DNA from 2 places in the Bradyrhizobium sp. USDA 4341 genome. Region 2 is predicted to be linked to the other one. Evidence: riboswitches for the same ligand, from Rfam matches in the RefSeq annotation. Region 2 holds a riboswitch; the other holds the start of a gene.

Region 1 (3,405 bases), 170 kb from region 2:
ATCAGCGAGGTGAACACCTGGTTCTGCGCGGCGAGCTCGCTCATATGCGCGAGCGCTTCGGTCTCGCTCAGCGCCCGGCCGAGATCGAGCGGCGCCTTCTGAAGGATCGACGCCGGCAGCGTCTCATTCATCAGCGCCTGCAGGCTCGCGGCGCCGACCGTCTCCAACATCGCGTTGACGTCGCGCGGGGATGGTCCGACGTGTCGGCGGACGAAATCGGTGGCGGCTTCGTTGATCGGCTTGAAGGGCGCGTTCATGGGCTAATCCTTGGGGTGATCCTCAGGCGGTGTGCGCGGCGTAGGCGACCTCGTCCATCAGGCCGCCGAGCTCGCCCTTGTCGGCAATCTTCAGCTTGAAGAACCAGGCCTTGCCGCCGGCATCCGAATTGACCAGCGCGGGCTCGGCCGCGAGCGCCTCGTTGACCTCGATCACTTCGCCGGTGATCGGCGCGTAGACGTCCGAGGCCGCCTTGACGGATTCGACGACCGCGGCGGCCTCGGCCTTCTTCAAGCTGCGGCCGACCTTGGGCAGTTCGACGAACACGACGTCGCCAAGCTGTGATTGCGCGTAATCGGTGATGCCGATCGTGGCGACGTCGCCCTCGATGCGGAGCCATTCGTGGTCGGACGTGTACAGCGTCGTCATGGGGGGCGATCCTTTGGCGTTTAGCGTTTGTAGGTGTTGGGAACGAAGGGCGTGGCGGCGACCTTGAGCGGTAGCCGTTGGCCGCGCACTTCGGCGAAAACGGTGGTGTCGAGTGCGGAAAGGGATGTTGGCAGATAGCCCATCGCAACCGGCGCATTGAGGCTCGGGCCGAAGCCGCCCGAGGTCACCTTGCCGATTGGCTCGGTCGAGGTCGGATCGGCAAATAGCACGGCGCCTTCGCGCACCGGTGCGCGGCCATCGGGCTTCAGGCCGACACGGCGGCGGGCGGCGCCCTGCGCGAATTGTGCGAGAATCTTTTCGGCGCCCGGAAAGCCGCCGGCGCGGGCGCCGCCGCTGCGGCGGACTTTCTGCACCGACCATTCCAGCGCGCCTTCGACCGGCGTCGTCGTGGTGTCGATGTCATGACCATAGAGGCAGAGCCCGGCCTCGAGCCGCAGGCTGTCGCGCGCGCCGAGCCCGATCGGCAGCAGGTCGGGATTGTCCAGCAGTGCGGTGACCAGGGCCTCCGCCTTGTCTGCGGGCGCGGAAATCTCAAAACCGTCCTCGCCGGTATAGCCGGAGCGCGAGACGAAGCAGTCGATGTCGCCAACGCGGCGCGGACCGGCGTCCATGAATTTCATCGAACTGACATCTGCACAAAGTTTCACCAGCGCCGATTCGGCCTTCGGCCCCTGCAGCGCGATCAGCGCGCGGTCGGCCAGCGACACGATCTCGCAGGCATCGGAGAGATGCGCGCGCAGATGCGCCTCGTCCTCGGCCTTGCAGGCGGCGTTGACCACCAGGAACAGGTGATCGCCGAAATTCGCCACCATCAGGTCGTCGAGCAGTCCGCCGTCGTCGTTGGTGAATTGCGCGTAGCGCTGCCGTCCCGGCGCGATGCCGACGATGTCCTGCGGCACCAGTTTTTCCAGTGCGAGCGCCGCGTCGCCGACCTTGCCGGATTTGGCCTTCAGCACGAGCTGTCCCATGTGGGACACGTCGAACAGTCCGGCTTCCTTGCGGGTGTGCAGATGCTCCTTCAGCACGCCGGCGGTGTATTGCACCGGCATGTCGTAGCCGGCGAACGGCACCATCTTGGCGCCGCGTGCCAGATGCAGCGCGTGCAGCGGGGTCTGTTTCAGCGGGGAAGTTTCGCGCGCAGACATCTCAGGGCCCTCGCGGTTCCCGCAGGGGACCTATTTCCCCTTGAGAAACCTGCAGAAAGCCCCATCTGTCGCTGTGCCTGAGAGTATTATCCCGTCGGCGGACGCATCGGGGAGAACCCCAGCGCCTCTTTCCAGATGTTAGACGTCACGCGGTCCTTTTGCCTGAGAGTTTCCGGGGCGGTTGCTCCTTCGGCGCCGGCAGTAAGGCCGGTCTCTCCCGACGTGACGGGGTAACAGGTAGGTAGAAAACACGGCGCCACCAAGACTGTCAACGCAGCTCTTGCTGCTATCCAATGGGGCTTTGTGCTGCCGCGGCAAGCCCATGATCCGCCTGCACAGTTTCTGGACACCGCAGCTGGCAATGTCTAAAAGCGTTCGGCCGGAAAATGACGCCTTTTTGCGGCTGGCCGGCCCCTTTTTTCCGATTGGATGAACATGAGCAGCGTCAACGACATCAGGTCGACATTTCTGAACTTCTTCAAGGAGAACGGCCACGAGATCGTGGCGTCGTCGCCGCTGGTTCCGCGCAACGACCCGACCCTGATGTTCACCAATGCCGGCATGGTGCAGTTCAAGAACGTCTTCACCGGCGTCGAGAAGCGCGGCTATCAGCGCGCCACGACGTCGCAGAAGTGCGTCCGCGCCGGTGGCAAGCATAACGACCTCGACAATGTCGGCTACACCGCGCGCCATCTCACTTTCTTCGAGATGCTCGGCAACTTCTCGTTCGGCGACTACTTCAAGGAGCGCGCGATCGAGCTCGCCTGGAATCTGATCACCAAGGATTTCGGGCTGAAGAAGGACAAGCTGCTCGTCACCGTCTACCACACCGACGACGAGGCGGCCGGCTACTGGAAGAAGATCGCGGGCTTCTCGGACGATCGCATCATCCGCATCGCGACCTCGGACAATTTCTGGGCGATGGGCGATACCGGCCCGTGCGGTCCGTGCTCCGAGATCTTCATCGATCGCGGCGAGCATATCTGGGGCGGACCTCCGGGCAGCCCGGAAGAGGACGGCGATCGCTTCCTCGAATTCTGGAACCTGGTGTTCATGCAGTACGAGCAGGTGACGAAGGAGGAGCGCGTGGCGCTGCCGCGTCCCTCGATCGACACCGGCATGGGACTTGAGCGCATGGCCTGCATCCTGCAGGGCGTCGAAAGCGTGTTCGAGACCGACCTGTTCCGCCATCTGATCGATGCGGCCGCTTCGGCCCTCGGCCATGGGCCGAACGCGCAGAACGTGGCGTCGTACCGGGTGATGGCCGACCATCTGCGCTCTTCGGCGTTCCTGATTGCCGACGGCGTGCTGCCGTCGAATGAGGGCCGCGGCTACGTGCTGCGCCGGATCATGCGCCGTGCGATGCGCCACGCGCAGCTCTTGGGCGCGGGCGAGCCGCTGATGCATCGCCTGGTCTGGGCGCTGGTCCGCGAGATGGGCCAGGCCTATCCGGACCTGGTGCGCGCGGAGAAGCTGATCGAGGAGACGCTGCAGCTGGAAGAGACCCGCTTCCGCAAGACGCTGGTGCGTGGCCTGTCGATCCTCGACGAGAAGAGCGCCGGCCTCAAGAACGGCGACATGTTCGACGGCGACA
Region 2 (3,405 bases):
ACTTTACAAACTCGTCTTCCGAGCTTTTCGTACGGCACGCGAACGCGTATCGGCGCGCACAAACAACAAGAGAGAAAAGACATGAACCCCGCCAATCTTCCTTTTGATTCCGAAGCGATGCTGCAGGGGCTGCGCAGCTGGGTGGAATGCGAGAGCCCGACATGGGATGCGGCCGCAGTCGAGCGCATGCTCGACCTCGCCGCGCGCGAGATGGCGGTCATGGGTGCGACGATCGAACGCATCGCGGGACGCCAGGGCTTTGCCGGCTGCGTCCGCGCCCGTTTTCCCCATCCGAAACAAGGCCAGCCCGGCATCCTCATCGCCGGCCATCTGGACACCGTGCACCCGGTCGGCACCATCGAAAAGCTGGCGTGGCGGCGCGAAGGCAACAAGTGCTTCGGGCCCGGTATCTTCGACATGAAGGGCGGCAACTATCTGTCGATCGAGGCGATCCGGCAGTTGGCACGCGCGTCCTTTACGACGCCGCTGCCGATCACCGTGCTGTTCACGCCCGATGAAGAGGTCGGCACGCCATCGACGCGCGACATCATCGAGGCGGAAGCCGCGCGCAACAAATACGTGCTGGTGCCGGAGCCCGGACGGCCGAACAACGGCGTCGTCACCGGCCGCTACGCGATTGCGCGCTTCAATCTGGAAGCTGTCGGCAAGCCGAGCCATGCCGGCGCGACGTTGTCCTCCGGCCGTTCCGCGATCCGCGAAATGGCCCGGCAAATCATTGCGATCGATGGCATGACCACCGAAGACTGCACCTTCTCGGTCGGCATCGTGCATGGCGGGCAATGGGTCAATTGCGTCGCAACGACCTGCACCGGCGAAGCGCTCAGCATGGCCAAGCGCCAGGCCGATCTCGACCGCGGCGTCGAGCGCATGCTGGCGCTGTCGGGCACCGCCAACGACGTCACCTTCAAGGTGACGCGCGGCGTCACCCGCCCGGTGTGGGAGCCGGATGCCGGCACCATGGCGCTCTATGAAAAGGCCAAGGGCCTTGCAGCGGCGATGGGCCTCGACCTGCCGCACGGCAGCGCCGGCGGCGGATCGGACGGCAACTTCACCGGTGCGATGGGCATCCCTACCCTCGACGGCCTCGGCGTTCGCGGCGCCGATGCACATACGCTCAACGAGCATATCGAGATCGAGAGCCTCGCCGAGCGCGGCCGCCTGATGGCGGCACTGCTGGCGACGCTGGACTGACATCGATTTGCACTGCACAACACGTTGGCACTGCCGGACCGAAATTTAGCCTTGTCCAATTTTAAGGCTTCGCCTACGGTCCGGCCGTCCAACGCGACGATGCGGGAGAGATCGAAGCCACAACATTCGTGTTGTTGCTTCGGCGCCGACGGAGCAACCGCCCCGGAAACTCTCAGGCAAAAGGACTGTATCGTCAGGACGATCTGGAGAGAGACGGCATGGCCAAATGGAAACGGCCATGACGTCCACCGAAGGGGATAGTCTGCCATTGGGCCGAGGCCCGATGCTGATCAAGCTCTCAGGTACCGTGACAGATGGGGCGTCGAAACAGCCGGTTTCACCGGTGGTTCGGCGACTCTAACCCACGGGAGCCTGAAGACCACCATGCCTCACATCGCAATCATTGGCGCCGGCATCACCGGCGTGACGACGGCCTATGCCCTGCTCGAACGCGGTTACCGGGTGACTGTCCTCGACAGGCATCGCTATGCCGCGATGGAAACTTCGTTCGCCAACGGCGGACAGCTTTCTGCCAGCAATGCGGAAGTGTGGAACAGCGCCGCGACCATTCTCAAGGGGTTGCGCTGGATGCTTCGAAGCGACGCGCCGCTGCTGATGAATCCGAAGCCGAGCTGGCACAAATATTCCTGGATCGGCGAGTTCGTCGGCCACATCGGCCGCTATCGCACCAACACCATCGAGACCACGCGGCTCGCAATCGAAGCGCGCAAGCATCTGTTCTCGATCGCCCAGCGCGAGAACATCGCCTTCGATCTCGAACGCCGCGGCATCCTGCACGTCTATCACGACAAGGCCGGCTTCGAGGCGGGCCTGCGCGTCAACACGCTGCTGCAACAAGGCGGGCTCGACCGCCGGCCGGTGACGGCGGACGAAATCCGCAGCATCGAACCCGCGCTGCAGACGACCTGCTATGGTGGATTCTTCACGCCGTCGGACGCGACCGGCGATATCCACAAGTTCACGCGCGGCCTCGCCGACGCCTGCATCCGCCGCGGCGCAAGCTTCGTCCATGAAGCCGACGTCGATGCGATCGCACGCGGCGACGACGGTTTCCGCATCGGCTGGAACGAAGCCGCTTCACACGATGCTGGCGTCGCGACGCGACATGAGTTGCAGGCGGACGGCATCGTCATTTGCGCCGGCGTCGCGAGCCGCCACTTCGCTGGCATGCTCAATGACCGCGTCAACGTCTATCCGGTGAAGGGCTATTCGATCACCGTGCAGCTCGATGCGCCGCAAAGCCAGGACGCTGCGCCAACCGTCAGCCTGCTCGATGAAGCCGCGAAGATCGTCACCAGCCGGCTCGGCGCCGACCGCTTCCGCGTCGCCGGCACCGCCGAGTTCAACGGCTTCAACCGCGACATTCGCGCCGACCGCATCCAGCCGCTGGTGGACTGGGTGCGGCAGCATTTTCCCGGCATCGACACGTCGAGCGTCGTGCCATGGGCCGGCCTGCGCCCGATGATGCCGAACATGATGCCGGTGGTGCGCGCCGGACGGTTTCCGGGCGTGTTCTACAACACCGGCCATGGTCATCTCGGCTGGACGTTGTCGGCTGCGACGGCGCAGATGGTGGCAGGCGCGATCGATGACTGGCGCGACCTCGACACGCCCTCAATGGTACCGTCGCAGGTCGATGCGACCGAGACCGCCCGCGCAGCTTTCCCCTAATTATCCAGCCGACGAGGAAGAATATGAGCGTATTTGCGTGTGGCCAAGTCGGAATTCGCTGAGAAACACCGCATGACAAGGACTAGCGTCACATCGGGGAAAAGCGCTTCAGCGCGGGAGGGGACAATGCGCATTGGGGTGGCGGACACGCGTGAGACGTTGACCAAGCCGGATCAGATTGCCGCGGAGCTGTGCGCGGCCGTCGATCGAAACTTCGACGATCAGATCGCGTTCCTGTCGCGCATGGTGCAGTTCCGCAGCTTGCGCGGACAGGAAGCGCCGCAACAAGCTTGGCTGGCTGAGCAATTCGCAAAGCGCCGCTACGAGGTCGATACGTTCAGCCTTGCGGACGTCAACCTGATGAGTCATGCGAAGGCTGCACCGATGGACGGCATCGACCTTGCCGGATCGCAGCAGGTCGTTGCGACGCTCGACAGCAAAGGCAGCGGACGCAGCCTGATCCTGCAAGGTCATATCGACGTGGTGCCGGAGGGGCCCGCT

The links. Region 2 has a riboswitch for glycine ahead of ACVIGB_RS13235 (D-amino acid dehydrogenase). Riboswitches for the same ligand answer to the same signal wherever they lie in the genome.
Region 1: it holds a riboswitch for glycine, as region 2 does, so the genes downstream of both, gcvT (glycine cleavage system aminomethyltransferase GcvT) here and ACVIGB_RS13235 (D-amino acid dehydrogenase) in region 2, are expected to answer to the same signal.

The regions. Positions count from the first base shown of each region.
Region 1 is NZ_JBSSGO010000002.1:1,699,681-1,703,085, reverse strand. Features, by position in the region: gene gcvP (aminomethyl-transferring glycine dehydrogenase) at 1-257, opposite strand, end outside; gene gcvH (glycine cleavage system protein GcvH) at 280-645, opposite strand; gene gcvT (glycine cleavage system aminomethyltransferase GcvT) at 666-1,811, opposite strand; glycine riboswitch at 1,953-2,041, opposite strand; gene alaS (alanine--tRNA ligase) at 2,247-3,405, shown strand, end outside.
Region 2 is NZ_JBSSGO010000002.1:1,525,070-1,528,474, forward strand. Features, by position in the region: gene ACVIGB_RS13230 (M20/M25/M40 family metallo-hydrolase) at 82-1,212, shown strand; glycine riboswitch at 1,305-1,410, shown strand; glycine riboswitch at 1,414-1,528, shown strand; gene ACVIGB_RS13235 (D-amino acid dehydrogenase) at 1,597-2,904, shown strand; gene ACVIGB_RS13240 (ArgE/DapE family deacylase) at 3,031-3,405, shown strand, end outside.